DNA from 2 places in the Paenibacillus mucilaginosus 3016 genome. Region 2 is predicted to be linked to the other one. Evidence: riboswitches for the same ligand, from Rfam matches in the RefSeq annotation. Region 2 holds a riboswitch; the other holds the start of a gene.
The links. Region 2 has a riboswitch for cobalamin ahead of PM3016_RS31380 (ABC transporter substrate-binding protein). Riboswitches for the same ligand answer to the same signal wherever they lie in the genome.
Positions count from the first base shown of each region.

Region 1: it holds a riboswitch for cobalamin, as region 2 does, so the genes downstream of both, PM3016_RS05175 (energy-coupling factor ABC transporter permease) here and PM3016_RS31380 (ABC transporter substrate-binding protein) in region 2, are expected to answer to the same signal.

Region 1 is NC_016935.1:1,133,498-1,149,145, reverse strand. It holds gene PM3016_RS05195 (oligopeptide/dipeptide ABC transporter ATP-binding protein) at 1-542, opposite strand, end outside; gene PM3016_RS05190 (ABC transporter permease) at 630-1,484, opposite strand; gene PM3016_RS05185 (ABC transporter permease) at 1,481-2,506, opposite strand; gene PM3016_RS05180 (ABC transporter substrate-binding protein) at 2,494-4,110, opposite strand; cobalamin riboswitch at 4,205-4,399, shown strand; gene PM3016_RS05175 (energy-coupling factor ABC transporter permease) at 4,544-5,314, shown strand; gene PM3016_RS05170 (energy-coupling factor ABC transporter substrate-binding protein) at 5,307-5,603, shown strand; gene cbiQ (cobalt ECF transporter T component CbiQ) at 5,600-6,424, shown strand; gene PM3016_RS05160 (energy-coupling factor ABC transporter ATP-binding protein) at 6,425-7,291, shown strand; gene PM3016_RS05155 (TrkH family potassium uptake protein) at 7,399-8,724, opposite strand; gene cls (cardiolipin synthase) at 8,814-10,262, opposite strand; gene PM3016_RS05145 (MDR family MFS transporter) at 10,412-11,653, shown strand; gene PM3016_RS05140 (four-helix bundle copper-binding protein) at 11,794-12,123, opposite strand; gene PM3016_RS05135 (cell wall-binding repeat-containing protein) at 12,206-13,534, opposite strand; gene PM3016_RS05130 (F510_1955 family glycosylhydrolase) at 13,549-14,547, opposite strand; gene PM3016_RS05125 (sensor histidine kinase) at 14,544-15,648, opposite strand, start outside.
Region 2 is NC_016935.1:7,564,807-7,580,454, forward strand. It holds gene PM3016_RS41225 (cobyric acid synthase) at 1-1,781, opposite strand, end outside; gene cobS (adenosylcobinamide-GDP ribazoletransferase) at 1,794-2,600, opposite strand; partial or broken gene cbiB (adenosylcobinamide-phosphate synthase CbiB) at 2,567-3,572, opposite strand; gene cobU (bifunctional adenosylcobinamide kinase/adenosylcobinamide-phosphate guanylyltransferase) at 3,660-4,235, opposite strand; gene cobT (nicotinate-nucleotide--dimethylbenzimidazole phosphoribosyltransferase) at 4,232-5,311, opposite strand; partial or broken gene PM3016_RS40975 (ABC transporter ATP-binding protein) at 5,304-6,100, opposite strand; gene PM3016_RS31375 (FecCD family ABC transporter permease) at 6,235-7,275, opposite strand; gene PM3016_RS31380 (ABC transporter substrate-binding protein) at 7,314-8,288, opposite strand; cobalamin riboswitch at 8,488-8,712, opposite strand; gene PM3016_RS31385 (hypothetical protein) at 8,759-9,280, opposite strand; gene PM3016_RS31390 (aspartyl-phosphate phosphatase Spo0E family protein) at 9,399-9,668, opposite strand; gene PM3016_RS31395 (aminotransferase class I/II-fold pyridoxal phosphate-dependent enzyme) at 9,800-11,002, opposite strand; gene PM3016_RS31400 (Lrp/AsnC family transcriptional regulator) at 11,017-11,508, opposite strand; gene PM3016_RS31405 (hypothetical protein) at 11,758-12,048, opposite strand; gene cysK (cysteine synthase A) at 12,352-13,284, opposite strand; gene PM3016_RS31415 (MFS transporter) at 13,466-14,755, opposite strand; gene PM3016_RS31420 (hypothetical protein) at 14,954-15,445, opposite strand; gene PM3016_RS31425 (DUF350 domain-containing protein) at 15,625-15,648, opposite strand, start outside.

The sequences.
Region 1 (15,648 bases), 2.3 Mb from region 2:
TCGCTGTCGAGCCCCGGGGTCGGCTCGTCGGCGATGACAAGCCCGGCGCCGCCGGCCGTGGCCGCCGCCAGGAGCACGCGCCTCGCCATCCCGCCGGAGAGCTGGAACGGGAAGAGCTTCTCCACCGCCTCGGCCAGGCGGTACCGGCGGAAGAGGCTGCGCTGGACCGCGGCCGGATCCCCCTCGTTCACGCCGTAGCGGACCTGCCGTCCGGCCTGCAGCAGGGGATCCAGGAACGTGACGGACTGCGGGACCAGCGCTATCTCCCGACCGCGGACCGCCGCCTGCCTCGCCGGCGTCAGCTCCTCCCCCCGGAACCGGAGGGTGCCGGTGACCTTCGTCTGGCGGGGCAGAATGCCGAGAACCGCATGGGCCAGCAGACTCTTGCCCGACCCGCTGGAGCCGACCACCGCCAAGATCTCTCCTGTCCCAACGCTCAGGCTCAGCCCCTGCACGGGGGTCAGCTCTTTCCGAGAGCCCAGCCCCCTGCCGGGCGCCGGGAAGCGGATGGTCAAGTTTTCCACCTGGAGCAATGCCGTCATTTCCTTCCTCTCCTTCTTTTCACTTTCATGAGAAGCGCCCAAAACAAGGGTGTACGCCCCCATTTGGGGCTCCGCTCTTGTCCGGCTCTACTCCTGCCTGCCCGGCAGATCGGCAAGCTGCCGCAGGGCCTCCCCCAGCCGGCCGAAGGCCAGCACCGTCAGGAGCAGGCAGAGGCCCGGAAACAAGGCGAGCCACCACATCCCCGTCGACAGATGCCGCATGGACTCCGACAGGATGATGCCGATCGCCGGCTCGTGCGGGGACAGGCCCAGGCCGACGAAGGTAACCGCCGCTTCATGGAGGACCGCATGGGGAAAGACCAGCAGCAGCCCTACCAGCAGCTGCGGTACGAGATGCGGCAGCATATGCCGCGTCGCGATCCACCATCTCGAGCGTCCGAGGCGCGCGGACACCTGCACGAATTCGGCCGACCGCAGATAGAGCACTTCCGCCCGGATAACCCGGGAGAGGGACGGCCAGTGCGTCAGGGCCACCCCCACAATGACTCCTTTGGCACCGCCCCCGAGGACAAAGGCGATCAGGATCAGGGCCACCAGATGCGGCACGCTCAGGAACAGATCGACCAGCCACGTGACGAGCCGGTCCGCGGCTCGGCCGCCCGCCGCGGCCAGCAGACCCAGCGCTGCGGCGATCAGGACGCTGACGGCCCCGGCCGTCAAGCCCACCTGGGTGCTGAGCAGCAGCCCCTTGAGCGTACGCGTCAGCATATCCCGGCCGAGCCAATCCGTCCCAAAGGGATGAGCGATGCTTGGAGGCAGGTTGCGCCGGTCCAGCCGGCTCTCCAGCCCGCTGCCGTCCAGAAGCAAGGCCCCCAGGATGAGGAGGACGAGCAGAACGGCCGCCGTAACGGCCCCCGGCCAAGCCCGCTTAGGCTGCCGGTGTATGGGCGCCGAGACAGGATTCTGTGTTCCAGGATTCATCCCTCTCCCCCTTCCCGGAGTCTCGGATCGATCCCGCGGTAAGCCAGCTCTGCGAGCAGGTTGCCGCTGAAGACGAACACGGTGCTGAAGAGCACGATCCCGAGCAGCAGCGGCACATCGCCCCGCAGCCCGGCCTCCACCGTGGCCTGCCCGAGGCCGGGATAGGAGAAGACCTGCTCGGCCAGCACCGCGCCGCCGAACAATTCGCTGAACGAGGCGAACAGCAGCGTCACCGCCGGCAGGGCTACATTGCGCAGCCCATGGCGGAAGAAGAGCCTGAAGCCGTGGTCCCCCCGCGCTCTGGCGAAGAGGATATAGTCGGTGCCGAGCACCTCGAGCAGCTTCTCCCGTGTATGAAGGGCGATGGGCGCAATCCCTACGATGCTCAGGGTCAGTGCAGGGAGAATCATATGGTGAATGCGCTCGGCCAGCGTCACCTCAGAGGCCGGCACTCCCGCAGGCACGCTGAGTCCGACAGGGAACCAGCCCAGCCGGACAGCGAAGAGGAGCAGCAGCAGGAGCCCGAGCCAGAAGGCCGGTGTCGCCGCCAGCGTATAGCAGAACCAGCGGATGAACCGGTCCGTCCAGGTTCCCCGCCGCATGGCGGCCAGCACGCCGGCGCTGAAGCCCAGAGCGCCGGAGAACAGCCAGGCCGTGCCCATCAGCGCGGCCGAGCTCCGGAACCGCTCGGCGATCACCTCGGCCACCGGCTGACGGTAGATCATGGACTCGCCGAGATCGCCGGAGGCCAGCGAGGTCAGCCACTTCGCGAAGCGCTCCGCCGGCGGGCGGTCCAGCCCCCAGTGTGCGGCGATCGCTTCCCGCTGCTCGCTGCCCACCCGCATCAGATCGGCGCCGATATAAGCCTGCACCGGATCCACCGGCGAGATCTCCACAAGCGCGAATGAGATGACACTTACGGTGAGCAGGAGCAGCACCAGCTTCGCCGCCTGCCGCAGCAGCAGAAGCGGCAGGTCGGCCCGAGCCGCCGGCTGCTGCCGGCTCTCCCTTAAGGCTTCCATCGCCAAGCCTCGATGTTCGCCGTCACAGGCCAGCCGTGGCCGTGCGGATGAATCTGCTGCCGCCCGATGTCGAGCCCCTGCTTCACCAGATACAGGTGGTCGAGATTCACCAGCCAGGCCCACGGGGCGTCCCCCCTGCCGCTAAGGCCCGTCGTGCCGTCCCATTGGGCTTTGCGCCAGTATTCCAGCGCTTCATTCTCGCTGCCCGCCCGCAGGGCCTGATTCATATAGGCATCCACGGCGGGATTGCTGTAATAGCCCGGGTTGTAGTAGTCCACGCCGCTGAACCGGCTGCCGTACACATGGTACATCTCCAGCGGGTCATGGCTGCCGAAGCCGAAGAGCACCGCGCTCGCATGCATTTCCTTCTCGATATCGTCCCAGCTCTTGCCATGCACCGTGATGCGGACGCCCAGCCCCTTCAGCATGTCGGCGGACGCGATCGCAAGCGACTGGCGGGTCACGTCGCCGGAGGGGTAGAGCAGGGGGAATTCCGCCTTCAGGCCGCCCTTCTCCCGCACACCGTCTCCGTCGCTGTCCTGCCAGCCTGCAGCCTCGAGCAGCTTCCGGGCCCCCGGCAGGTCCCCGTCGGCCACCACCGCCTCCTTGTTGAACCAGGGAAGCCCGTCATTCAGCGTGTAAGCCGGAGTGCCGTAGCCTTCCAGAATGCCTTCCACCAGCGCCTTGCGGTCAAGCGCCTTGTTGACGGCCTGCCGGATGGCCGGATCGGCCGTAACGTCGTTGCCGATGGGATATCCTTCAGGCGTACGGCCTCCCGACTTCACGAACGGGAACAGGATGCCCCGGTTATCCACGGAATGAACCGCCTCCAGCCGCATGCCGGCCGGCAGCCCTTTGCTGAACGCCGGAGGGACCGACACGATGTCCGCTTGGCCCGCCTTCGCCGCCGCGAAGGCCGCATCCTCGTTCAGGAAGAGGAACGTCAGCTTCTTGAACGACGGTTTGGCCCCGTAGTATTCAGGGTTGAGCTCGGCGATCAGCTGCTGTCCTTTGTCCCACTGCACAAGCTTGTAGGGTCCCGATCCCACCGGCCGCTCCCCGTACGCCGGACCGTGGGCATGCTTCGGTACAATACCCGTGGACACCAGCATCCCCACGAAAGCAGACTGGGGCTCCTTCAAGGTGAACACGACCGTGTAGTCATCCGGTGCGGCCGTCTCCTGCAGATTGCCAAGATCCAGGGCGGCTCCGCTCTTGGCCGCCGTATCGAACGTATACTTCACATCCGCCGCCGTCAGCGGCTTTCCGTCAGAGAAGCGGACGTCCCGGCGCAGCTTGACCGTCCAGACCCGGCCGCCCCCTCCGGTCTCATAGCTCTCCGCGAGATCATTCACGATCTGAAGGTCGCTATCCCGCTTCAGCAGGGTGCTCTGGAACAGCGGTGAGCCGTACCGTCCCCAGCCGGTGGTCGGGTCGAAGCCCGCTTCCGGCTCACCGCCGATCGCCAGCACCAGCTCCTCCTTGGGGAGGGCCCCAGCGCCCTCTCCTGCGGCGGGCACCACAGCCTTGCCGGCCGTACAGCCGGAGAGCATCAGGGCCCCGGCCAGCACAGCCCCCAGGGCCCATTGCCATTGGATTTTCACAACGTCCACCCTCCTTCCACCATCAGGTAATCCGTAACACAAAACGTTTAAATAGTAACACAGATCATGGACAAAGTCATCGCTTTGTGTTACGTTGAGGAGGAAAAGATTAGGTGCCCCGGGATAAGACCGGGGGTAACAGGGAATCGGGTGCAACTCCCGAGCGGTCCCGCCACTGTATTCGGGGAGTCCCGCCCACCCATGTCACTTGATGACGCAAGACATCAGGGAAGACGGGCGAAGATGATGAGCCGAGAGCCAGGAGACCTACCTAATCCGAGCACCCAGATGCCTTCGCGGAGAGGAGAGGTGTACGAGACATGATGCGGCAGGGGCAGCCCGTTGCCGTCTATTGCGACGTACCCGTGACCAATCCCTTGGGATTGGTTTTTTTGTGCATACCTATTTTGACACGGGAGGAATTCAAAAGAACATGCCATCATCCAAACCTGCTGCCACGCTGCTGCTTGTCCTCGGACTCACGGTATACCTGCTGGCCGGCTCACCGCAGTCCGCATACGCCATGCACATCATGGAGGGCTTCCTTCCCCTCGGGTGGACGCTGTTCTGGTGGGCGGCGTTCATTCCGTTCTTCGTGCTGGGGCTCCGGTCCCTGCAGCGGATTACCCGGGAGGCCCCCGAGCTCAAGCTCCTGCTCGGCCTCGCCGGCGCCTTTACGTTCGTGCTGTCGGCTCTCAAGATTCCGTCGGTGACCGGCAGCTCCTCGCATCCTACCGGAACCGGCCTCGGGGCCGTGATGTTCGGCCCGCTGCCCATGAGCGTGCTCGGCTCGATCGTCCTGCTCTTTCAGGCCCTGCTCCTCGCCCACGGCGGGCTGACGACCCTCGGCGCGAACGCCTTTTCCATGGCGGTCGCTGGTCCTATGGCAGGCTATGCGGTGTACCGCTCCCTGTCCCGCGTCTCGGGCCGCCCGAAGCTCTCCATCTTCGCCGCGGCAGCCGCAGCCGATCTCACTACCTACATTGTGACATCCGTTCAGCTGGCCCTCGCTTTCCCTGCCGAAAGCGGCGGGGTCCTCGGCTCGCTGGCCAAATTCGGAGGGATCTTCGCTGTGACACAGGTTCCTCTGGCTGTTACGGAAGGACTGCTCACCGTACTCATCTGGAACTGGCTGCAGGCCCACAGCCCCTCGGAGCTCTCCCTGCTGCAGAGCCGAATGAAAGGAGTCCGTACCCATGACTAATACGGCCAAAAACCTGCTCATCCTGACCGCCGTCATCCTGCTGTCCGCCGTCCCCCTCCTCCTGGTGGAGGGAGACTTCGGCGGTGCGGACGGCGCCGCCGAAGAGCTCATCGGCACCATCGCCCCCGCCTACGTCCCCTGGATCGCCCCTCTGCTGGAGCCCCCGGCCGAGACGGAGAGCATGCTGTTCGCCCTTCAGGCGGCGGCGGGCGCGGGGTTCATCGGCTATGTCTTCGGCTACTTCAAGGGCCGGGCCACCAAAAGCAAGGAGGGCAAGGACGCATCATGATCCGGCAGATCGATACGATTGCCTGCACGAACCGGATGGAGGACGTCTCCCCCCTGTGGAAATCCGGGCTTGCCGCCGCCCTGCTCCTGCTCGCCTACGCCGCACATGGACCGGTCCAGCTGCTGGTCATCCTCTGGATGCTCCGCTGGACCCTCCGCCATGCCGGGGTGCCGCCGCTCTTCTACTTGACGCTCCTCGGCAGCGCCTGTGTGTTCTATGCCGCCAGCCTGCCGGCGCTTCTCATCGAATTCGTACCGTCGGCCACTCTGCCTGCGGCCTCTGACGCCGGCGCCGCAGCAGAGAGCAGGTGGACCCTTCTCTCCCTGCCTTCCTGGACGGTGTATGTAACAGGAAACGGACTCCACACGGCTGCCACCCTGTTCCTGCGGATGCTGGCCGGGCTCTGCTGCATGTTCTTCCTGATGCTGACGACGCCCTTCCCGAAGCTGCTGCTCGTCCTGAGAACCCTGCGGGTGCCATTGCTTGTGATCGAGCTTATGCAGATCACCTACCGGTTCCTCTTCCTGCTGACGGAGACGGCCCAGCAGCTCTATACCGCCCAGCGGGCCAGAGGAGGCCAAACCGGCTTCCGGCGACGGCTGCAGGACACGGCGGCGCTGGTATTCCGCCTCTTCGGCCGGACGATGGAGCGCTACAAAGGCCTGTCCCAAGGCCTTGCCTCACGAGGCTATACGGGGGACATCCTGCCGGCATCCGAGATCGGCAGATTCGTGCCGCCGCGCTTCCGGCGGGAAGGATGGGCGGGGCTGCTCCTGCTCCTCACCGCAGAGGCCGGACTTCGCTGGGGAGGGGGCGCCTGAATGAGCATCTTGCCTGAGCGTGAGCGGAGCAATGTCTCCCCGCCCCTACTGGAAGCACGCGGTCTTGCTTTCAACTACCCGGGCACACGGCAGAATGCGCTGCACGGGCTGACGCTGTCCATTGCCGCCGGACGCAAAACCGCCATCTGCGGCCACAACGGCTCCGGCAAATCAACCTTCCTCCTGCATGCCGTCGGCATTCACCGCCCGGCAGCCGGACAGCTGCTGTGGAAGGGACAGCCGGTCTCCTACCAGCCCTCCGCCCTGCGGGAGTGGCGGCAGCGGGCGGGCCTGGTATTCCAGGATCCCGAGCATCAGCTGATCCTGAACACCCCGTATGAGGACATTACGTACGGGCTGCGGAACGCCGGCATCCCGGAAGCCGAGATCCGCCGGCGCACCGGCGCCATCCTGGAGTCCATGGGGCTCACGGCCCTGGCCGACACGCCGATCCACCACCTGAGCCTCGGCCAGAAGAAGCGCACCGCCCTCGCCGGGGTCCTGGTGCTGGAGCCCGAGCTGCTTCTGCTCGACGAGCCGACGGCCTACCTGGACCCGGCCTCGGAACAGCGGCTGGTCGGTGAGCTTGACCGGATCCACGAGAGCGGCGTGACGGTGGTGATGGCGACGCATGATACGAACCTCGCCTATGCCTGGGCCGACCGGGTGCTCGTGATGGACGGCGGCCGCTGCCTGCTCGAAGGCACGGCGGAGGAGGTCTTCGGCCGCAGGGAAGACCTTCGCTCGATCGGCATCACACTCCCCTGCCTGCTTGAGCTGTGGGAAGCGCTCCCCGCCTCCGTGCGCGGCAGCGCCCCTCCCCCGCGCAGCACCGCGGAGTTCAAGCGGCTCCTGGCCGGCTTCTGACCGGAACCGCTCCACAGCCGGCTTACGCCCCCGATGCAGCCCAAAGAAGCTGACCTCCGCACTCCTGCGGTCGTCAGCTTCTTTTTGGGCATCCCTTTCAATTCAGCTCAGCCGATAATGATCCGGCCTTCCGGATACCGGTACAGCTCCTTCGGCGGCCGGCTCTGCAGCGCAAACGCAAGCGTGACCAGCCCGACCCGTCCGACGAACATCAGCAGGATGATGACGCCCTGTCCGGCCGGCGTAAGCTCCGGTGTCAGTCCCATGCTGAGCCCCACTGTACCGAAGGCGGACGTCGCCTCGAACAGGACGGTCATGAAATCCCGGTCCTGCAGCGTCAGCAGAATCATCGTGGCCGACACAATCACCCCTACGGCGATCAGTGCCATGGTAACCGCCTTCTGGATCAGCCGCTTCGGCATGCGGTACCGGAACAGCACCACATCCTCCTTGCCCGTAAGTACAGCCCTGACGGCCCCTACAAGAAGCGCGAAGGTCGTAATCTTCAACCCGCCTCCCGTCGAGCCCGGAGCCGCCCCGATGAACATCATGATCACCATCATGAACTGGGTGGCGGCATGCAGTCCGGCGATATCCACGGTATTGATCCCCCCCGAGCGCAGGCTGATGGCGTGGAACACGGAGACGAGCAGCTTGTCCTCCAGCGCCATAGGGCCCAGCGTACGCTCATTCGCAAACTCGAATACAAGGAAGATCACCGCACTGGTTAACGTCAGCAGCCCCGACACCGACAGGACCACTTTGCTGTGCAGGGACAGCCTCCTCGTACGCGGATAGTCCACGAGGTCGGACATCACGATAAAGCCGAGTCCTCCCGCCACAATGAGGAACATCGAGACGAAATTGATGCCCACATCATGCACATAGGGAACAAAGCCGCCGATAATCTCGAATCCCGCATTATTGAACAGGGAAACCGCGTGGAATACCCCATAATAGAGAGCCTGTTTCCAGGGCACCTCCTCCGCCCACTGCGCCGCAAAAACAAGGGAAGCCCCCGCTTCCACCGTAAACGCATAGATGAACACTTTGATGATCAGCCGGACAATGCCCTCCACGCTGTCCTGGTTCAGCGATTCCTTGAGCACGAGGCGGTCTCTCAGCGAGATTCGGCGCCGGAGCGCCAGGGCGATCCAGGTTGCCGTAGTCATGAATCCGATCCCGCCCAGCTGGATCATCACGAGAATGACGATCTCCCCGAACAGGGAGAAGGTCCTGCCCGTATCCATCACCACCAGGCCGGTGACACAGGTTGCCGACACGGCGGTGAACAGCGCATCCATCAGCGGGATGCGCTGGCCGCTCTGTGAAGCCGCCGGCAGGGCCAGCAGGAACGTTCCGACCGCGATGATCAGAGCGAAGCCCGCGGCCAGGATGCGCGGCGGAGTAATGAACGATTTGTTTCCAACCAAAGGGCTTCCACCTCCTTCTATTCAGTTGTAGGGATCGCACCGCCCGGCAGCGAGACAACGCTGTTCCGGGGCGGCACGGTCCGTTCCTTTTACAAAATCGGCGACAGCAGCCTCGAGATCGATTCCTTGAAGCGGATCCAGGCGGGTCTGCGCCGGTACTCCTGCAGCGTGAGAATGCGGGACACCGCGATATCCCGGTGGAACGCCTCCGTCAGCTCGCGGCAGATCCCCTCGTCGTAGAGGAAAGCGTTGACTTCAAAGTTCAGCCTGAAGCTGCGCACGTCGATATTCGCCGTTCCGACCGAGGCGGCCTGCCCGTCAACCACCAGCGTCTTCGCATGGATAAAGCCGTTCCCGTAGAGATAAACGGTCGCCCCCGTCTTCAGCAGTTCTCCTATATGAGATAGGGATGCCCAATAGACAAACGGATGATCCGGCTTATCCGGAATCATGATGTTCACCTTCACGCCGGAGAGGGAGGCGATCCGCAGCGCATCCAGAATGCTCGCATCCGGCACGAAATAGGGCGTCTGGATGTAAATCGACTCGGACGCTGAAGAGATCATTTTCAGGTAACCGTTCTTGATATGCTCGAATTCGGTATCGGGCCCGCTCGTCACGATCTGGGCGCCGACGTTCCCCTCGGACCTCAGCGCCGGAAACAGATTCGGCACGTAGATGATATCGTAGTCCCGAGACGCCTGGTTCCAATCCAGGATGAAGCGGATCTGCATCGCATAGACCGCCGGGCCCTGAATGCGGACATGGGTATCCCGCCAATACCCGAACCGCGGATGCAGTCCCAGGTATTCGTCCCCTACATTGAAGCCGCCGACATACCCCGTCGTTCCGTCGATAATGACCAGCTTGCGGTGGTTCCGGTAGTTCATCCGGAAGTTGATGAGACGGAATCGGGATGGAAAAAAGGCCTCCACTTCCCCGCCGGCCTGCCGGAATTCGCGGAAGAACGCCCGGCCGAGGTTCCTCGAGCCCAGCTCGTCATACAGCACGCGGACCTTAAGCCCCTCATTCGCCTTCTTCGTCAGGGCGCGGATCAGCCGCCGGCCAAGCTCATCGTTCTGAATGATGTAATACTGGAGATGGATATACTCCCGCGCCTCCGCGATATCCCGGAAGAGCCGTTCGAACTTCTCCCGGCCGTCGGTGAACAGGTCCACCCGGTTCTCTTCCGTGAGCAGCGCCTGATTGTTGATCAGATGCATGTAGATCAGGTCCCGGTTCGCCCGGGCCGCTTCGCTCCTGAATTCGAATTCCCGCCTGCTCATCCGGGCCAGCTGCTCCCCGACAATCTCGTCGATCCCCAGCTTGTTCAGGTCGTCCCATTGAAACAGGCGGTGCCTTCTGAAATTCTGGGCGAAGAACAGGTAGAGAATGAAGCCCAGCAGGGGAACGAAGAACAGGACGAGCAGCCATGCCCAGGTCGATCCCACATCGCGTCTTTCCTTGAAGATGACGACGACCGCCGAGACCATATTAAGTACAAACACCAAGCCGAGCAGTACGGAAGGAAGGTTCATGGTCAGCCTCCTGCATTTATGACGCCTACTCTGTAGTATACCACGCCCTGCCGTCGGTTCCAGTTCTTGCTAGGCAGCCCGTGGGCTTTCCGGTATAATGTAATCCGGTTCAACTACTGACCCAAGGTTAAAAAGGGGGCCGCTTCACTATGCTCGCAAACCTGCTGCGGTCCGGACGAGACCGTACCACCCTGTTCCTCAGGGAGTACCACCCTATCGTCCACGTGCTGCTCCTCGGCACGATTATGGCCCGGGTCGCTTCCTCCATGAGCATGCCTTTCCTTGCGATCTACCTGGCCAAGCAGTCGGGCCTCAGCCCCCTGCTTATCGGCGCCATTATCGGCCTCGGCTCGCTGGCCGGCACGATCGGCGGCTTCGTCGGCGGCGCACTATCCGACCGTTTCGGCCGCAAGAGCATTCTCATGGCCGCCCTGCTGGCATGGGCGGCGGTCTTCACCGGCTTCGCGCTGGCCAAGGCGCCGCTGGCCTTCATGCTGCTCAATATTCTGAACGGCCTCGCCCGTTCGCTCTATGAGCCGGTGTCCCAGGCGCTGATGGCGGACATCACGCCGCCGGAGAAGCGGCTGAACATGTTCTCGCTGCGCTACCTGGCCATCAATATCGGCGTGGCCATCGGCCCGCTGCTTGGCGCCTATGCCGGGGCGGCGCAGGCCTGGCTGCCGTTTCTGCTCACCGGCCTCATCTATCTCCTCTACGCGGCCGCACTGTATGTGCTGCTGCAGACCTTCGGCATCCGCCGGATCGAAGGGGAGCGCCGCAGCCCGGTGACGGTCCGTTCGGCATGGCGCGTCATCACCCGGGATACTGTCTTCCGCTATTATATCGCCGCTTCCGTCATCGGCGCGCTCAGCTACTCCCAGATGATGGTGACCCTCTCCCAGTACGTGGAAGGCAAGGTCGCCGAGGGTGCCGCGCTGTTTGCCCTGCTCATGACCCTGAATGCCGTCACGGTCGTCGCACTGCAGGTGCCGCTCACCCGCCTGTTTCAGCCGAGAGGCCCGCTCCTGACCATTACGGCCGGGACGCTCCTGTTCGCCCTCGGAGATGTGGGCTACGCGCTCGCAGGCTCCTGGTGGGCGTTCATGTTCTCCATGTTCCTCTTCACGCTCGGGGAGATCCTCACCTACCCGGCCGGGAACGTGCTGATCGACAAGCTTGCGCCCGAGGAGATGAGGGGGACCTACTACGGCGCCCAGTCGTTCTCCGGACTCGGACACTTCATCGGGCCGGTCCTTGGAGGCTTCCTGCTGACGGCTTACGGGGGAGAGACCCTCTTCGCGCTGATGGCCGCTGTGACGCTGGGCGGCCTTGTCTTCTACTGGCGGGGATACCGGCTGTTCGAAGCCGCCCGAAGAGAGCAGGCCGACTGATCCGCTTCTTCTCTCTTCGGACGGCAGGAACGCCAAAAACCAACCGGAGGCTGGTAGCCGGTTGGTTTTTGGCGCGTTGTGCGTGCCGCCAAGCGATCGGGCTGAGGGAAGACGCCCATGCCTGGGTGGGCCGCACAGCCTCATGCCAGCATGGTGCGGCACGCCTCCGCGCAGGAGAGGCAGGCTTCGGCACAGCGCCGGCAGTGGGCATGATCGTGCCTGCGGCATTCCTCCGCGCAGGCTTCGCAGGCCTGCGCACAGAGCCGGCAGACGTCCATGGCGTACGAAGCGCTCATGGACATCGCCTGCGCGGCGAAAGCGCAGAGCTCCGCGCACTCCCGGTCGAGCCGGATGCATTCCTTCATCATCGCGGCATGCTCTTCCTCCAGACAGGCGTAATAACAGTGGTTGCACGCCTGCATGCAGCGGATGCATTCTTCAATACACGCATGGAACCGCTCGTGTGACATGGGTCAGCCTCCTTCGGAAAGGTAGTCCCTATTCCTTACCCTTCCGGCAGGCCTGCTACACGGCATCCGACCTGTTCGTGCATCAGTGATGCATTCCCTCATGCCCGCCGGCGCCTGCAGCGTCCGCCTTCGGCGTCTCTGCCGGCGTGCGTGCTTCGGACGCTGCCCCGGCTGCACTTCCCGCGCCATGCGCTCCATGGCCCTCGCCGGACTCCGATACGATCTCGAGCATCGTATCGATCTCGCCCTGCGCCGCGGCGCTCAGCACATCCTCGCCGCCCGTGAGCCACGCATGGTTGTACGGCCCCTCGGTCGGCGACTTCTTGAACTTCGGCTGCAGGGACATCACATACTGGTGCACGCTCTCCGGCATCTTCTCCTTGTCCGTCCAGAGCAGGGGCGCATGCTTGCCCAGATGTGAGAACGGTGCCGCCGCCAGCGCCAGCCCGGGCGCCGCCTTGCTCACGAAGGAGAAGTTATGCCCAGGTGTCGTAATCCCCCAGCCAAAATCGGTGGCCGGATCCTTGTACTTCGCGAAGGCGACGGCGTTCTCATACGGATCGTTCCCTGCGATCCGGACGACCCTGCCGTACTGGCCGAGCTCCTGCTCCACCTTCGCGGACACGACCGATTCGGGACCGAGAATGTACACGTTCGCCTTGCCGCCGCGGGCCTTCAGGGCGTCTGCGGTCTCCTGCGGGACCTCATCCTTCTTCACATAGAGCAGCGGCTCCGGCATATGGGCGATCCAGTTCACAGCCGGCATCGTGTACTCCTGGCTGTCCATCGAACCGACGATCACCGATGGGGGAACCTCCTTCGTCACCTTCGAATAGTACGCATCGATGGCCTTCGCGACGGCAGCCGGCGTACCGCCCGGGATCTTGTCCGTCTTGAACCCCAGCCCCTTCACCTGCTCCTCCACCTTGGCCTCCAGGTCACCGACCAGCACCACCTGAATGCCGCCGTTCATCTCTACACCGGCAGGCTTCAGCCGCTTCAGCTCATTGAGCGTAACCTCCGGGATGCCGTCCTTCTTCACGAACAGCACAGGCCCGTTGTTCGGATGATGAATCAGGTCCGCACTGGCCAGCGCCGTCTGCCACTCGTCCGCATTCGCCAGGACGATGCCGCCCGGCCGGTTCGCGTCACCGGTCGCCGGCCAGAGGGTTCGGGAGACGAGCACCGCGGCTTCCGCCGGATCGCTTGTGTTGATCCGCGTCGTGTTCTTGGAAGCAATCCAGGGCTGTCCGGTGCTTGCCGGAGCCGCGGCGCCCTGCTGCCCCGTGTTCCCCATGTTATGCCCCTCATGCTGCGAGGCCGAATCCGCCGCCTTCAGGCACCCCGTCAGCACCAATACCGCCGCGGCCGTCATCATCCCTGCCTGGAGCATCCTTTTCATGATTTTCATCCTCTCCCTCAAGTTTATTTACCGTCTGCTGCCTGTCCTTCTTCGGCGATCTGCGTCCAGGTGGCTCCTCCGTCCGAAGTCACGTAGACATTCTTCTTCTCCGTGGTGTAAGCCGCTTTCTTCGGGTCGGCAGGGTTCGCCGAGATATACGTGATCGCCTCCCCTGCGGAAGCGGGCTTCCAGCTCTCGGCCTGCCCGGTGCCGGGGTTGACCTTCCTCAGCTCCACCGCCCCCGTGCTCCCGATGAGCAGTTCCCCCTGATCCGTGAACGTCAGCGCGCTTGCCGGCTTCGGATCGAGCTGCGCGTAGGTCTGTCCGTAGTCGCGGGATACATAGGTGCCTGCCGTTGTCCCGATGGCTGAGATCTTATCGTCGGACGGATGAACCGCCAGCGACGTGATCTGACCGGATACGCCCGCCATGGCAGCAGGCGTCCAGGTCTTTCCTTCGTCCCTGCTGTAGAACAAGCCCTGCTGCTTCATCTTCGAATTCGGCTCCGGGTTCAGCGCATACAGGGTATGCGTCCGGTAGCTTACCGCCATGCCGTGCAGATCGACTTCGCCTTCCAGAGCCAATACGGTAATGGATTGGCCCTCATCCGTGCTCCGGATCAGGCCGAGCGGATTCTTGTACCGCGTTCCCTCCGCCGGGTGGCCGCTGCTGTAGAATCCGTTGTCGGCCGCCGAGAAGCCCATATAATCATGCTTGTCGCCCGGTGCGTCGCTCCATGCCCCGCCTGCATAGATCTTGATGCCGTTATGTACCGGGATATAGAGCCGCTCCCCGTCCCGGGAATAGCCCAGTCCGTGAATATGCAGGAAGGCCGTACCTTCCGCCGCCTCATGCTCGTGGGCTCCGTGTTCTTCTGCCGCCGGCTTTTTGGCACAGGCGGTGACGCCGGCCGACATGGCAGCCGCCAGCGCCAGGATGATGATCTTTTTCAGAATGGCTCCTCCTTTCGTAGTCAGGTATGTTCCTGTCCTTCCGTTCTCCAGACCCAGTATACCGTTCACTTTTGAAGATCCTGTGTAGAACGGCTTGGCTCCTGTGAAGTCTCTTTCTTCCGCGGCAGCCGGATATGAAAGACGGCCCCTTGGCCGTTCTCCGCCCACACTTGTCCGCCGTGTGCCGCAACCAGCCTCTTGACGATCGTAAGACCCAGCCCGCTGCCTCCGGTTCTCCGGCTGCGCGACTTTTCGCCCCTGTACAGCCGCTCGAAAATATAAGGCAGATCCTCCTCCGGAATCCCGGTACCGGTGTCTTCCACCCTCAGATGAATGGAAGGCTTCCCATGAACAAAGCTCTCTTCGGCATGGACACGGACGGCTCCCCCCGGCGGGGTAAAGGCCAGCGCATTGGACAGCAGATTGACCAGAATCTGGGTGATCCGGCCCCGGTCCGCTTCCAGCTTCAGGTCCGCAGGACAGCTGAGGGAGAGCTCGACCTTCTTCTCCAGATAAGCCGCAGACACCAGCTCCACCCCGTTGGCAAGGAGGTAATGCAGATTCTCGTCCCTGCACTCCATCCGGAACTCCGGCGACTCCATATACGTAAGCTCCTCCAGCTCGGCAACAAGCCGGGTCAGCCGTTCGATCTCTTCGTAGCACGAGTGAATGCGCTCCGGCGTAGGCTCCCAGACGCCGTCCTCGAAGGCGCGCATGTGGCTCTTCAGTGTGGTCAGCGGGGTACGCAGCTCGTGGGCGATATCCTCCGTCATCGTCTTGCGCAGTCGGTTCTGGATGCTGAGCTGCTCCGCCAGCTTGTTGAGCGACGCCCCCAGCTCCGCCAGCTCGTCCCGCCCGCGGACCCGGGCCCGGACATCCAGCTGCCCGTCCGTCATCTGCTCCGCGACCCGCTTCATGTTGACCAGAGGCGCCGAGAGGCGCCTTGCCGTATACACCGCAATCAGAATGGAGAGAATGACCGAGCCGGCGAAGGTCCACAGGATCGACTGGAGCAGCGCCTGCTCCAGATGATAGTCAAGCTGCGGCAGATCATGGTTCATCCCCTGCGTCTGCCCCTGATACATGGACAGATGGTAATGGGTGCCAAGCATGATGCTGACCGTAGAGATCAGCAGAATCCCCGCCGCAATCGACACGATGAGCAGGGCA
Region 2 (15,648 bases):
GTCAGGATTTCGAGCGTGCCGACGAGTGAAGCGAACACGCCGCCCCGGTCGATATCCGCGACGAGCAGCACCGGTGCGTCCGCCCAGCCCGCCAGCCGCATGTTCACGATATCGCGGTCCTTCAGGTTCACCTCGGCCGGGCTGCCGGCTCCCTCGATCACGACCACGTCGTGAACGCTGCGCAGCCGCTCAAGCGCTTCCTTGACCACGCCCTCCGCCTCGGGCAGGTAGCGTTCCCGGTAGGTGCGGGCGTCGAGATCCTGATACGGCCTGCCGTGGACGACGACCTGCGCCACCATATCCTTCTTCGGCTTGAGCAGGATCGGGTTCATGTCCGTCGTCGCCGGAATGCGGCAGGCATCGGCCTGCATTCCCTGGGCCCGGCCGATCTCCTTGCCGTCCGGCGTCACGTAGGAGTTCAGGGACATGTTCTGCGACTTGAACGGCGCCACCCGGCGGCCGTCCTGCAGCAGAATGCGGCAGAGCGCAGCGGTCAGCAGGCTCTTGCCGACGTCCGAAGCCGTGCCCTGCAGCATGACAACCGATCCTCGGCGGCGGGACGGTCCTGCTCCCGCCGGTGAGAGCGGGGCGTCCGGGCCGGAAGAAGCCGGTGCTTCCGCGCCCAAGCCCTCTACTGCGTAAGGCGCCGTCTGAGCTGCGCCCGCTGCCGCCGCCTCAGCAGCTGCACGGCCCCTACCTTCCCGCTGCCGCTCCGCGAAGACCTCCGCCAGCACGGCGAGCAGCCGCCGGTTCATCTGCGGGAGCTTCACCGCGAGCCGGACGTAGGAATCGTCCAGGCCCGGGAACAGCGAGGCGTCGCGAATGAGGATGCCCCTGCGCCCCATGGCTTCCTGCAACCCACGCCCGGTCCACCCGAGCGCCCGCAGCGAGCACAACACATAATTCGTGTCGCTGTCCCAGGCCAGCACACCCAGCTCCCGCAGGCCCGCGAGCAGCTCAGCCCTCGCCCCGGGCAGCCACTCCAGCGTCCGCCGGGCGTAAGCGCGGTCCTCCAGCACCGCCGCCCCGATCCACTGGGCGAACGCATTGACGCTCCACGGCACCTGCAGCTCCCTCATGGCCCAGATGCGGTCCGGATGCGCGACGGCATAGCCGAGCCGCAGACCCGGGATCGCGTAGAACTTCGTCATCGAGCGAAGCACGATGAGATTCGGGCTCGACGAGGCTGCGGCGGCAAGCGACAGCTTCTCTTCCTCCGGCAGAAAGTCGAGGAACGCCTCGTCGACGACCGCCGGAAGCGCGTCCGAGGCAAGCCTCTCACGCACGGCCTGCGGCAGCAGCCGCCCTGTCGGATTGTTCGGCGAGCCGAGGAACAGCAGGTCGCAGTGGGGCGCTGCCGCCTCCAGATCCTGCAGCTGCAGCTCGAAGCCCTGCTCCTCCCTCAGGGGGATATCCTTGACGGCCCCGCCCGTCTTCCGCACCGCATCCTCGTATTCCTTGAACGAGGGGCGGGCCAGTCCCGTAACCGCAGGGCGCAGCACCCGCACAGCCAGATCGATCAGCTCGGCGGCCCCGTTGCCGACGAGAATGCACGCCGGGTCCACGCCGTGCTTCTCCGCCAGCCGTCGCGTCAGCTCCCTGGCCGCCGGGTCCGGATAAGCGGCCGCTTCCTGCCAGCGTGTGCGCAGTATGTGCCCTGCCGCCTCCGGCGGACCGAACGGATTCATATTCGAGCTGTAATCGACAAACTCCCCCGGCGGCCTGCCGTACTTCTCCGCCGCCGTCTGTAGGTCCCCGCCGTGCCCGTATTTCTCCAACATCCCCTTCGCCTCCTATAAGCCTGTCATGCCGACCCATACGGCCAGCAGCAGCGTCTCGACCCCTTCATTAATCGCACCGTACGTATCGCCGGTGAGCCCGCCCAGCTTGCGGTGCAGATAAGCGCCCATAAGTGCGCAGCCCGCTGCGGCGGCCGCAGGCAGCGCCAACAGCAGGGGCAGCAGCGCAGCTCCGCCGGTCCACCAGCCGGCGGAGAGTGTCAGTACCGCAGCGAGCCCGGCGGCGCCCGTCAGGTGGCGGAAGCCGAGGCCGGCGAACAAGCTGCCCATGCCGCCCCCCTGCTCCTGGCGGGCATAGGGCCAGCAGACCAGGGCTGCGGCCATCATGCAGCGGCTCCACAGCAGCACCAGGGGCAGCAGCGCCAGTCCCCCGCCCCGCTCCATTATGGAAGTCAGCAGCGACCACTTCAGGAGCAGCACCAGCACGCAGACAACCACGCCCATCGCGCCGACCCGGCTGTCCTTCATGATCTCGAGCATCCGCTCCCGGGAGCGGTGGCTGAGCACCCCGTCCGCCGTGTCCATCAGCCCGTCGAGGTGAAGCGCGCCGGTGAGCGCAGCCCACAGAGCCAGCAGCACCGCAGCGGCCGGCAGCGGGGGCAGCACCGCCTGCAGCACCGCTCCCGCTCCCCAGAGGATCGCGCCGAGCACCGCACCGACCAGCGGATAGAAGACGACGCTGCGGCGGAACAGCCCCCCGCTGTAATCGAGCGTGAGCGGCACGGGCAGTCTCGACAAAAATTGAAAAGCGGCCGCAGCCGCCCCTCCTATCCCGCGTATGTAATCCCAAGCAGTACGCACAGCAATCCCCCCGCCGCCAGATAGCTTTACCTTATACAAAAGACCGACCGTGCGCAGAATATCACCGCGCTCGCGGGTTCTCAGCGGCCAGCCCATCCGGGCCCGCTCGCTCGTCCGCCCGTGGTAGACGTTGACACCGCCGAGCTCGATGCCGAGCGCCCCGGCCACGGCCGACTCCGGGATCCCGCTGTTCGGGCTCGGATGCAGCCGGGCGAAGACCCGGACGGCCTTCGCCGCCCGTGCTGCGGAGAGCCCGGGCGTCAGCCCGGCCGCCGCCACCAGCAGCCCGCCCGTCAGCCGGGCGGGAAGCCAGTTCAGCACATCGTCCCACCGCGCGGAGGCCCAGCCAAAATGCAGGTACTTGTCATTTTTGTACCCGACCATGGAATCCAGCGTATTCGATGCCCGGTACAGCATCGCCAGTGGGGCCCCTCCGAGCAGGGCGAACACCAGCGGCGAGATGAACGCGTCCACGATGTTCTCGGCCACGGTCTCGACCGTCGCCCGCGTAATCTCCGGCTCCTCCAGCCGAGTCGTATCCCGGCCGACGATATAGCCGACATACTTGCGGGCCTCCTCCAAGTTCCCCGTGCAGAGCGGCCGGTAGACGAGCATGGCGGCATCCTTCAGGCCTTTGACCGCGATCGTCGTGGAGACGAACCAAGCGGACGCCGCATAGCCGAGCCAAGGATGAACGGCTTCCGCCGCCCGGCAGACCGCCCACACGGCAGCGTAGGCTGCCGCTATCGTCGTCAGTGTAAGCGCCAGACCTCGCAAACGGAGCTTCAACGGTTCTGCGCCGCCGTCGCCGCCTGGCGTCCGGTACAGCCCCCGCTCCAGCAGGCGGATCAGCCGGCCTATCCACACGACCGGATGCGTCAGCCACTTCCACTGCGGATCGCCGATCACCCAGTCGATGACGACCGCAGCCAGCGCGACCGCCAGTATTTCCTGCAAACCGTATTGAAGCACGTGCGTCCCCCATCTTTCTTATCCGTTGGCTTCGCGTACCGCCGGACCTAGATTCCTGAGCTGCCGGCTGCCCGGTCTCTCCGTTAATTACTCGGGATAGGCCAGCGCCTTGAGCTCCAGCGGAATCCCCGAGGTCACAAGGAACACCTGGTCCGCCGACCGGGCCAGACGCTGGTTCATCCGGCCCGAGAGATCGCGGAAGATCCGGCCGAGCTTATACTCGGGCACGAGACCGTACCCGACCTCGTTGGTCACGAGAATCACCGGCCGTTCGGCTCTCTCGAAGGCCCGGGCGAGCTCTTCGATCTTCTCCTCGAGCAGGCGCTGCGCGTCCGGCTCCTGCTCCAGCCGGAGCAGCCAGTTCGACAGCCACAGGGTCAGGCAGTCGACCAGGACGACCGGCTCGCGCGCTTCCTGCAGCAGGGCGCTCAGCACGTAGGGCTCCTCCGCCGTCGTCCACGGGAAAGCCTGCGCCTCCCGGCTCTGCCGGTGCAGGGCAATGCGCTCGCGCATCTCATCGTCGTACGCCTGCGACGTGGCGATGTAGAGCCCCCGCGCACCCAGCCGCGCCGCATGGCGCTCGGCGAAGCCGCTCTTGCCGCTGCGCGCGCCCCCGGTGACGAGCACCCGCAGCGGGCGTACCGCTTCCCGCGCCCCGCTCATGCCCCGGCCGGCGTCTCCCCGGCCGCCTGCGACACGCCGGCCGAGCCGAAGGTCGCCATCTCGCGCATGAGCTTTAGGGAGGCCTCCACCAGCGGGAACGCCAGTACCGCGCCGGTGCCTTCGCCCAGCCGCATATCCAGCTGGAGCATCGGCGCAAGGCCAAGCTCCTGCAGCAGCCGGGCATGCCCCCTCTCCTCCGAGAGATGCGAGGCGATCATGAAGTCCCGGCTCAGCGGAGCCAGCCGGGCGGCAATCAGCGCCGCCGCCGAGGAGATGAAGCCGTCGATCACGACGGGAATCCGCCGGGACGCCGCACCGAGGATCACACCGGCCAGCCCCGCAATCTCCAGGCCGCCGACCTTCGCCAGCACATCGAGCGGATCGTTCGGGTCCGGCCGGTTGACGGCGATCGCCCGGCGGATGACCTCCTGCTTATGCCGCAGGCGGGCATCGTCGATACCGGTGCCGCGTCCTGTGACCGCTGCCGGCTCTTCGCCGGTCAGCACGCTGAGCAGGGCGCTGCTCGCCGTCGTGTTGCCGATGCCCATCTCGCCGGTCGCCAGCAGGCCGAAGCCTTCATCCGCCAGCCCGCGGGCGATCTCGATGCCGGTCCGGATGGCCTCCACGGCCTCTTCCCGCGTCATGGCCGGGCCCTCGGCCATATTGGCCGTCCCCCACCGCACCTTGTGCGAACGGAGCAGCGGATGGGACAGCATGGCATTCACGCCGATGTCGACGCAGACGACTTCGGCGCCGGTCTGGCGGGAGAGCACGTTCACGGCCGCCCCGCCGCCAAGGAAGTTCAGCACCATCTGCGGCGTAACCTCCGCAGGGAAGGCGCTGACTCCTTCCGCGCAGACGCCGTGATCGGCCGCCATGACGACGACCGCCTTGCGGCCGAGCTCCGGCAGCGCTTCGCCGCGGATGCCCGCGACCTGCTGCGCCACCGCCTCGAGCCGCCCCAGGCTTCCCGGAGGCTTCGTAAGCTCGTCCAGACGCCTCGCCGCTTCCGCCGCCGCTCTCTCATCCAGCGGGCCGATACCCGCCAATATGTTCCCAAGTTCCTGTTCACTCATGCCCCATTCGGTCCCTTCCAAGCAGTATTTGCGGCACGCCGCTGTCCGGATGCGGCAGCACGTAGGGTCTTGTGCCATAGACCTCCTCAAGCCCTGCCGGCTGCAGCACCTGCTCCGGCGTGCCGATCGCGCGGATCCGCCCTTCCTGGAGGAGCAGCAGCCGGTCGCAGAACATCGAAGCGAGATTGAGATCATGCAGCACCGAGACGACGGTCATGCCGTTCTCTTCCTTCCACCGGTCGATCCGCTCGAGCATCTCCAGCTGATAACCGATATCGAGGAAGGTCGTCGGCTCGTCGAGCAGCAGCAGCCTCGGCTCCTGGGCCAGGGCCCGGCCGAGCGCCACACGCTGCCTTTCCCCGCCGCTGAGTGCATCCACCGTGCGCTCCTGCAGCTCCTCCAGCTTCAGCCAGGAGAGAATCCGCTCCACGAGAGCGGAGCGGTCCTCCCTCTCACTCCCCCAGCCAGTTCTGATAAGGATAGCGTCCCATCTCCACGATCTCCCTGACCGTGAAGCCCAGGGGAGGAAGCGCATCCTAGCGGAAGGACGGCCAGCAGCCGGGCCAGCGCCTTGCGGGAATACCCGGCAAGCGGCTGCCCATCCAGCTCGATGCTCCCTTGATCCGGCGCCTCCACGCCCGAGAGCAGATGCAGCAGCGTCGACTTGCCGCTGCCGTTCGGGCCCAGGATGCCGAGCCATTCGCCCTGCCGGACCTCCAGGTCGATCTCCCGGAGCACGATCCGCGCTCCGAACCTTTTGCCCAGCCCCCTTACCTTCATCCCGGCCATGGCCGTCCCTCCCTTCTTTGATGTATCTGACTTCACTTCATTTCACTTCATCATCAATATCTGCATTCCAAATTTTTACTGAACCCTACATTCACCCAGTCCAGCTTCCCCGGTCCCTGTCCCAAGCTCACCTGTTACTCCCTCAGCGCCTGCTTGCGCCGGCGGAGCAGATAAGCGAAGAACGGTGCGCCCATGAATGCCGTAACGACGCCAAGCGGAATCTCCGTCGGGGACAGCAGGGTCCGGGCCAGCGTGTCGGCCCACAGCATGTAGACCGCCCCTCCGACAAGGGAGAGCGGAAGCAGCAGCCGGTAATCCGGCCCCGCCAGCAGGCGCAGCAGATGCGGTACGAGCAGGCCGACGAACGCCACCACACCGGACACGGAGACTGCTCCGGCCGTGAGCAGGGTGGAAGCCGCCAGTACCGTAAGCTTCGCCCGCTCCACATCCACGCCCAGGTGGGCCGCCTGCCGTTCGCCGAGGGCAAACAGATTCAGCGCACTGCCGTAGGCCATCAGCACGGCTGCGCCCAGGCAGACGTAGGGCAGCAGAACCATCGAGTATGACCAGCCGCGCATCACCAGGCTGCCCATCATCCAGAAGATAATCTCGTTGATCACCTCATCGGACATCGCTACCATGAAGGATACGATGGCACCGAGGAACGCCTGCATCACGACACCTGCGAGCAGCACCGTCTCCATCCGGAGCCTGCCCCCCGTCCGGGCGAGAGCCAGCACCGCATAGAGCGTCAGACTCCCCGTCACAAAAGCCGCCGCAGGAATCGTCCACTCTCCAAACAGCGCATACTGCAGGCCGAAGAGGATCAAGAACGCCGCGCCCACCGAGGCGCCCGAGGAGACGCCGAGCGTATACGGATCGGCCAGCGGATTGCGCAGCACGCCCTGAAACCCCGCTCCGGCAAGCGCCAGCGCCGCCCCGACCAGACAGCCGAGCACCATGCGGGGCAGCCTCACCTTCCAGATGATCTGCTCGTGGGCCGTCGTCCACGGAACGGTTGCGCCGTCAGACCCGCCTCCCGTCAGCCCGTGCAGCAGAATGCCCCATACATGGCGAAAAGGCACGTGAACCGTGCCGATCGACATCGCTGCGGTGGCCGACAGCAGGAGAAGGAGCAGCGCTCCCCCGACCCACAGCGCGAGCCTCCGTCTCATTTTATTTCACCCGTTCCGGGTAAATGCCCTTGGCAATCTCAAGCAGCCCCCTCGGTAATGCGCGGACCCGGACGGGACGTTGTATCCTTGTCGACTCCAGCCAGCTTGTTATTCTTCACGGCATCAATCTTCTCCCAGCCGCTGCGGGCGCGGATGATCTCATCGAGCTTCTTGCCGGACTTGTCGTCGATGAGATTCCTCGGATACAGAATCACCTGCGGGTTGTCCACGATAACCTTCTCTTCATTAATCTTCATGTAGCCCTTCTCCCCGGCGGCCACGTTCACCCCTCCGGAGAGGGTGATGAGCTCGTCCAGGAATTCACCGGAACCCACCGTCCAGCCCGGCGAGAATTCAATCAGCACCCGGCGCTTCTCCTCCGGCTTCAGATCCTTCACGGCCTGAACCACCTGCTCCCGCTCGCTCTTCATCTTGTCCACAACCTTCTGCGCCTGCTCCTGACGGTCGAAGATCCTGCCCATCGTCAGAATATTAGCGATCACGTCGTCTACGGTCTTCGGCTCCACCTTGAACAGATTCACCTTCAGCTCACGCAGCTTGTTCACCGTGTCGTTCTTCATGGATACTCCGCTGACGACCACATCCGCCCCGGAGCCGATCAGCGCCTCTTCATTCGGCTTCATGATGCTGCCGAGCTTCGGTTTCGCCTTCGCTTCCGCCGGATAGTCGCAGAAATCCGATACGCCGACCACCTTGTCCCCGAGTCCCAGCGCGAACAGAATTTCCGTTTCACTCGGCGAGGTCGATGCCACCCGCTCGGGCGCCTTCTCGAAGGTAAACTCCTTGCCCGTCGCGTCCGTTATCTTCAGCGGATAGACCGTCCGCTTCGCTGCTGTGCCTTCGCTCCCGCCTGTGCCGCTCTCCGCCTTCGGCGGCTCCGCCAGCTCTCCCTGGCCCGGTACGGGCGCTGCCGATTGGCCGCAGGCGGTAAGTGTACCCGCCAGCGCCAGACTCAGCACCGTCCCCATCAGTTTTCTTCTCCACGCTTTCATCTGTCCACTTCCTAACCCCATATTTATTGGGAATCCTGGCTGCAGCCCTATTCCAAGAATGCCAAAAAGCCCTCCGCCGCGGAATCGCTTCCGAGCAGAGGGCAGCCCTTATCGCACCGCCGAACGCCCTGCAGGGTCCGCAAGGGACGCAGGGGGCCGCCGGGGCAGGAGAAGGTCTGCCCTTTTTCCTCGAAAGGGCGACAACGCCAAGGTCCGGGCAGGTTTCCTGACTTACGGGGCCGGCCGAAGAATACGGACCGGCGGCGCTCCGCCTTCCCGCACGCCTTCCGGCGCGCAGTGGCTGTATGGAGCTTACCCCGATGACAGTGGCGGGACCGTGCCGGATTCACACCGGCTTCCCTTTTAACCTGAGCGGCCTCCTCTTGCGGCTCGGCCCCCAGGCACCCGGACTGCGGACGGCCGCCGTGATCCGGCAGCCGTGTGTTCACTTCGTACAAGTCGAATTGCGCTTACTTCACGGCAATCTGCTTCATGACCTGCTTGGCCTTCTCCTTGTCCGGCGCATTCACCGGAATGAAGGCATATAGATCCTTGCCGTTCAGGTTCAAATCCTTGAACCAGGCCGATTCCTCCATCGGAATCACGTACAGGTGTTTCTCCTTCTTCCCGTTCTCCTCGATCTCAAGGACACCGTTCGGAAAATCCTCCGGCTTCGCCACATCATCCAGCGGGATGAAAGCCTGCTGGTTCTTCAACGACTCCAGCTGGTCGCCCGGCAGCACGTGAATCCCGTGATCCCCCGCAGCGATCTCCACAATCATCTTCTCCATGCTGAAAACCGGCGTTGCCAATACCTGGACCGTCGGCGCCGTCCCAAGCTTCGCCTGAAGCGAAGCCTGCAGCTTCTCCGACGCTTCGCTCGGAATCCCCTTCGAAGACATCATGAAAACCGTCACATCCGCCTTCGGCCCTCCGCCGCATCCGGCCAGAATCACCACAAGCAGCAGCGCAAGCAGCCACTTCCTTCTCATGAACTTCATGCTCCCTTCACGCACCTTGGAAACCCCGTTCTTCTATCATGCTATCTTATCATAAAGAAGCCGCGGCTTTCAAAGCTTCCCTGTCCTTACACGGCAAAAAAGAAGCCGGTCATGACCGGCTTCTCCGAAATCCCTGCATATATTCGTTAATCTTTATATCCAGCTCCATGCTGATCTCAACCACGCGGGAGGATGTAAGGCTGTTTCCGCTTTGAACAAGCTGCTCCATCTCCTGCCTCAGCCGGTAGATATCATCTTCCAGTGTTGAAGCCGCGGAACCCTTTTTGCGTTTGCCAAAGATCCACTTGGACTTCTCCTCGCTCTCGCGTATCCAACCAAGATTGAAGTTCTGCCGAAGCTGGTATTCCGGAAATGCCATTCCTTATCCCTCCCAACCTTCTAGTATCTTAGTCCTTAGACGGATAGTTCCATAAATGATTAATATAGAAAACTTCCATACTTCTAAGATACCAGTTATTGGGGAAATTGAAAATGACTTTTTTGTCGAATTTAGAGATTTTTCATAAATTTTCCTATTCTATCGATCGCTTCGAGCAGCTGCGAAACCGAATAAGCATAGGAGCAGCGGACAAAGCCCTCTCCGCCGATGCCGAAGACCTGCCCCGGCACCACTGCGACCTTGGCCTCAAACAGGCAGCGCTCCGCAAATTCCGCCGAGCTGAGGCCCGTGGCTTGAATCGACGGGAACGCATAGAACGCGCCCTGCGGCTCGTGGCACTGAAGACCGATCTCCCGGAAGCCCTGGACGACCAGACGGCGCCGCTGGTTGTAGGACTCGACCATGCGGTCCTTCTCTTCCATCCCGTTCCTCAGCGCCTCAAGTGCGGCCACCTGGCCCATCGAAGGAGCGCACATCACCGTATATTGGTGAATTTTGGTCATGGCGGAGATGATGTCCCGGTGTCCGCAGGCATAGCCCATCCGCCAGCCGGTCATCGCGAAGGCCTTGGAGAAGCCACTGACGAGCACCGTGCGGTCGCGCATCCCCGGGATGGAAGCAAACGACACGTGCTTCCGGTCATACGTCAGCTCCGCATAGATTTCGTCGGATATCACGATAAGATCGTGCTCTTCGACGACTTTGGCGATCGGCAGCCAATCCTCGTAGGTCATTATGCCCCCGGTAGGATTGCTCGGATAGCACAGAATGAGAATCTTCGAGCGCGGCGTAATGGCATTCTTCAGCGACTCCGCCGTCAGCTTGAACTGGTCCTTGGCGAACGTCTCTATGCCGACCGGCACCCCGCCGCCGATCGCGGTAATCGGGTTGTAGGAGACATAGCACGGCTCCGGAATCAGAATCTCGTCTCCCGGCGTGACAAGAGCCCGCAGGGCCAGGTCGATCGCTTCACTGCCGCCCACCGTCACCAGCACCTCATCGGCCGGCTCATACGGCGTCTGGAACGATTCGTACAAATATTCGGCGATGGCCTCCCGCAGCTCCGGCAGACCGGAGTTCGGGGTGTACTTGGTGTTGCCGCGTTCGAGGGAATACACACAGGCTTCCCTGACGTGCCACGGCGTGCTGAAATCGGGCTCGCCCACGCCAAGGGAGATAATGTCCTTGCGTCCGCTCGCAAGGTCAAAGAACTTCCGGATGCCCGATGGCGGAATATCGCGTACGAGCGGTGCCAGATAACGGCTCATCGATTGGTTCTGGGTTTCCCCCGTTTGCTGTTTCGGCTCAATCATCGTTCCATCGTCCTTTACGGCGAGATTAACAGACGGTGGTCATCTTCGTGATCTTCGAAGGTGATGCCGTCCTGTTTGTATTTTTTGAGGATAAAATGCGTCTTGGTCGACAGCACGCGGTCGATCGGCGACAGCTTGTTGGAGACAAAGGAGGCCACTTCCTTGAGCGTCTTGCCTTCGATCTCGACGAGCAGATCGTACGCGCCCGACATGAGATAAACGGATTTTACTTCAGGATATAAGTAAATGCGCTCCGCAATCGCATCGAAGCCGCGGCCGCGCTCGGGAGTAATCTGCACTTCAATCAGCGCCGTAACCTTCTCATCGTCGACCTTCGCCCAATTGACGACCGTCGCGTACTTCACGATGATATGTTCTTCCTCCAGCTCGCGAATCGCTTGCGCCACTTCCGCCTCGGGCGCGGCGAGCATCGTTGCGATCAGCGCAGGGGTGCGGCGCGCATCTTCTTTTAATAACTCAATGATCTTCAGCTTGAACTGCTCCATGGCTTGGGGTCCTCCTACGGCCTTCAGGTTGTGCCGGATTCTTAGGGATCCGGCAAAAGGTTATTCCTCCATATTACACCTACGCCGCACCTTTTTGCAAAGCAAAAATAACCCTGGCAGCCGGTGCCAACGCTGCGGGCCGCTCCTGTGCAGAGGAAGCCGCGGGCCTCCCGGGAACAGCAAAAAAGCAGCCCCTGTAGACAACAGGAAGCTGCGGTGATGTCGGGTTCTATTATAAGGCGGCAGGGATCAGCGGCACATGCGGCGGGCGGAGAGAAGCTTGCGCATGCTCGACTCGATCTCCCGGCCGGAATAGCTCGGAAGTAGCGTGCATTCGAAGCTGCCGGCTTCCGCGCCGGTGTCCACGAGACGGCCGACACCGATCAGCCTTCCGCAGTCATAGGCGGCAATGACACGCCCGCTGCGGTCCGCTTCGGGCTCCTCCAGATGCGGCTGTACCCCCGCTTCGACAGCCAGGTCATCCATCAGCCGGCGCAGCTGCGCTTCTTCCGGCCGTTCGTTATGCAGTGCGATCTTCATCTAAAGTTCCCTTCCTCTCTTCATGGATCCTTCGTTCCGTTTGGATACTCATTATTATACACATAACTGAATAAATATGCAACAAAGTCCGTCGATTTACACTCGTAACCTTTGAGCAGGTCAATGATTCATCCCGCAGCCTGTTCATCCCGGTAACCACCCGCCGCTTACTCTCCTATTCTTATTCGGCTCTGCTTGCCTATGTTCCCCCAAAAGATAGAGGCCTGCCCCTGTTCGGGCAGGCCCATCTTCTTATGGGGCCGGCAGCGAACGCGCCCCTTCTTCGGGGAACCGCCCCCCGTCTTACACAAAAATATCCATGCTCAGGTAGCGCTCTCCCGTATCCGGCGCAATGCACAGCACGCGCTTGCCCGGACCGAGCTTCCGCGCCACCTGCATGCCCGTCCACACGGTGGCACCGGCCGAAGGCCCCACGAGGATGCCCTCCTGCCGCGCCAGCTCCCGCGTCGTCTGCAGCGCATCTTCATCCGATACCTGAACGATCTCGTCGTACACCTCCGTGTTCAGGATCGGCGGAACGAAGCCGGGGCTTGTGCCGACCAGCTTGTGGGGGCCCGGCTGTCCGCCCGAGAGGACGGGCGAGCCCTTCGGCTCCACCACGGAGATCAGGATGCCCGGCAGCTTCTCCCGAAGCACTTCGCCGGTTCCCGTGATCGTGCCGCCCGTCCCCGAGGAGGCGACGAAGGCATCGAGCCGCCCTTCCATCTGCTCGATAATCTCCAGCGCGGTCGTCTCCCGGTGGATATCCGGATTCGCCGGATTCTCGAACTGCTGCGGGATGAAGGCGTTCGGGATCTGTGCCTGCAGCTCCTTCGCGCGTCGGATTGCCCCCGGCATCCGCTCCGCCGCCGGCGTCAGCACGACTTCCGCGCCGTAGGCCTTGAGCAGGTTGATCCTCTCCTTCGTCATGTTATCCGGCATGACGAGAATTGCCTTGTACCCCTTGGCCGCCGCGTTCATGGCGAGGCCGATGCCCGTGTTCCCGCTCGTCGGCTCGATGATCGTCGCCCCGGGCAGCAGCCGGCCGTCCTTCTCCGCCTGGGCGATCAGATTATAGGCCGCCCGGTCCTTGACGCTGCCGCTCGGATTGAAATACTCCAGCTTCACGTACAGCTCGGCGGCATCGCCGCCAAGCAGCCGCGAGATCCGCACCGCCGGCGTATCCCCGATCAGCTCCGTAATGCTGTTCACCATTCTCCTGCTCTTGGTCCCCATGGCCATCACGCCTCCTCTATATCCAGCCCGCCTGCCGGGCCTGCCTTTTCTCTGGCTGCTGCTTTCCCCCTCATTGTAGTATTCCGCCCGGGATTGTCAAGCTGATCTCTTCCGGAGGTACAGCCCAAAAACGGACCGCCTCCCCTTGGGGGTGACGATCCGTCTCCGATCAACGCAAGGCTTACGCCGTCTTCCTCACTTGACCCGCCTTGCTTGCCTTGCTCATCCAATACCAGGCCAGCAGCGGCGAGCTGCCGAGGGCCAGCAGCAGCCAATTGAGGGCGGCCGGCGACTGGGTCAGGCTCACGACAACGATGAAGACAGTGGTCCCGAGCAGACGGCCGCCGTTCAGGGCGAGCTCGCGCAGCACGATATACTCTTCCCTCCGCTTCGCGCTCTCCTCGTCGCTGCCGATCCGGTCGAACACGATGGACGTCATCGGAATCCCGTAGAGCGGGTAGAAGATCGCCGCGCCGATCCCGAAGATGAGCAGCGTGGTGAAGTTCACGCGCCAGAAGAAGGGCAGGATGATCAGCACGAGCATCGCCGCGCCGATCAGCATGGCCTTGCGGCGGGAACCCGGCTTCAGCAGCCGGCCCGCCACAAGGAAGCTCAGCAGGGCGACGGCGGAGGTTACCAGCGAGAAGTTGCCGAGGCTCATCTCGCTGCCCGTATGGACAAAGACGAGCAGGGCGATCATGAAGCCGAAGACGCCTTCGCGCGCGCCTTGCGCCATCAACGCGAGCCCGATCGTCCTCCAGGCCGCGTCCTTCCGCAGACAGCGCCAGGTCAGGAACCATTCGTACGTCCCCGAGGACTTGCGCTTCTTGAGGAAGAACGACACGATGACGCCCACCAGGAACACCGCCAGCGACAGGGTAAAGATCAGCCGGTACCCCTGCGCGGCCTGAAGGCGGACGATGAGGAAGCCCGAGATCCAGGGGGCCACCATGCCGATGAAGGAGCCGACCAGTCCCGCCCAGCCGTTGAATTTGTCCCGGGTATCGGGCCCCGTCACCTCGAAATAGACGACATTGAAGGCGATCCAGAAGAGGCCCGACGACATGCCGATCACCATGCCCAGCGGCACGAACCAGTCGGCGGCCCGGTCTCCGAACCAGAGGACGAGGGTATAGAACAGCGCAGCGACCGCTACGCCGGCCCTCAGGCAGTTCATTTTGTTATGCTCCTTGACCCACTTGCCGGCGATCCAGAACGTGAGGGCCATCGTCAGATGAGTCACGAGGGTGAACCAGCCGATGAGCGAGAAGTCACCCTTGGATTTCCACAAGTAAACGTTGACGAACGTCCCCGACAGGGCATTGGCGGCGGCGAACAGCCCGTTCACCGTCAGAAGGAGCTTCGCCTGCGCTTCGAGCGGCGCGCTTCGGCCCTTGCGTTTCGGAGCGCCTCCCCCTGCGGGGTCTCCCTTCTCCGTGCGGGGAACCCCCTGCCACGCCGGGTATTTCATCACAGCGGGTGCGGAGGGGCTTTTTACCCATTCATGGGGAAAATGTCTCGAACCGGAATGCATGCTCTCACCTATGAAATGGAATGTGGTGCCTGTGTCTAGTTAAGCTTCCCTATCCGGCAAATTCCATGAGTCCTTCCCCCAAATTGAACACAAAAAAGAAACCGGAGGCGCAGCCGCGCTCCGGTTTCTTCTCATCTATGCTTTCGCGCTGCCCTTCAGCTGTTCGATCATGGCCAGCCGGTCCGCTTCGGACAGATGCTGCTCGAGCTTGAAGCACGAAGGACACGTATACAGGTCCAGCGTGAACGACGCAGCCACCAGCGGCTTCGCCAGCACTTCGTGAATGAACGGCTGGAATCCCGCCGGTGCGGGCTGCGTGCCGACCTTCAGCATGAAGCTTCGGCACGAGGAGCATTCGGGGGCGATCTCCTGCGTATCGAGCACACTCTGTACGCCTTCCTCATAATCATCCATAGCTTCCGCATCTTCGTCCAAGAGTCCGAAATCTTCATCTTCTTCATCATCGAACATGATATGCTGGCCGGTTCCTTTGACCTTGAGGTTAATGCTCCGGTACTCCCCAAGCTCATTGAAGCAGTGCGGACAGGATTCCTCCGGTCCGATCTCCGGATCCCATACGATCTCCGTCTGGCACCACGGGCAGATCACGTCATTACTTTGCGACAATCGTCATTCCTCCTTGGACGGCTCCCACAGCCGCGGACGCATCATGCCTGAATTCAGGCATGATTAATAAAATAGTATACGCCTACGCCGAAAAAAACAAGCGCAAGCGCTAACAATGTACCCCATAAATACTTCACCTGCCAAACTACCCTCCCTTGCCCGCTCCGCAGGCCGATCCATTAGGTGACGCAGGCTCCGATGAC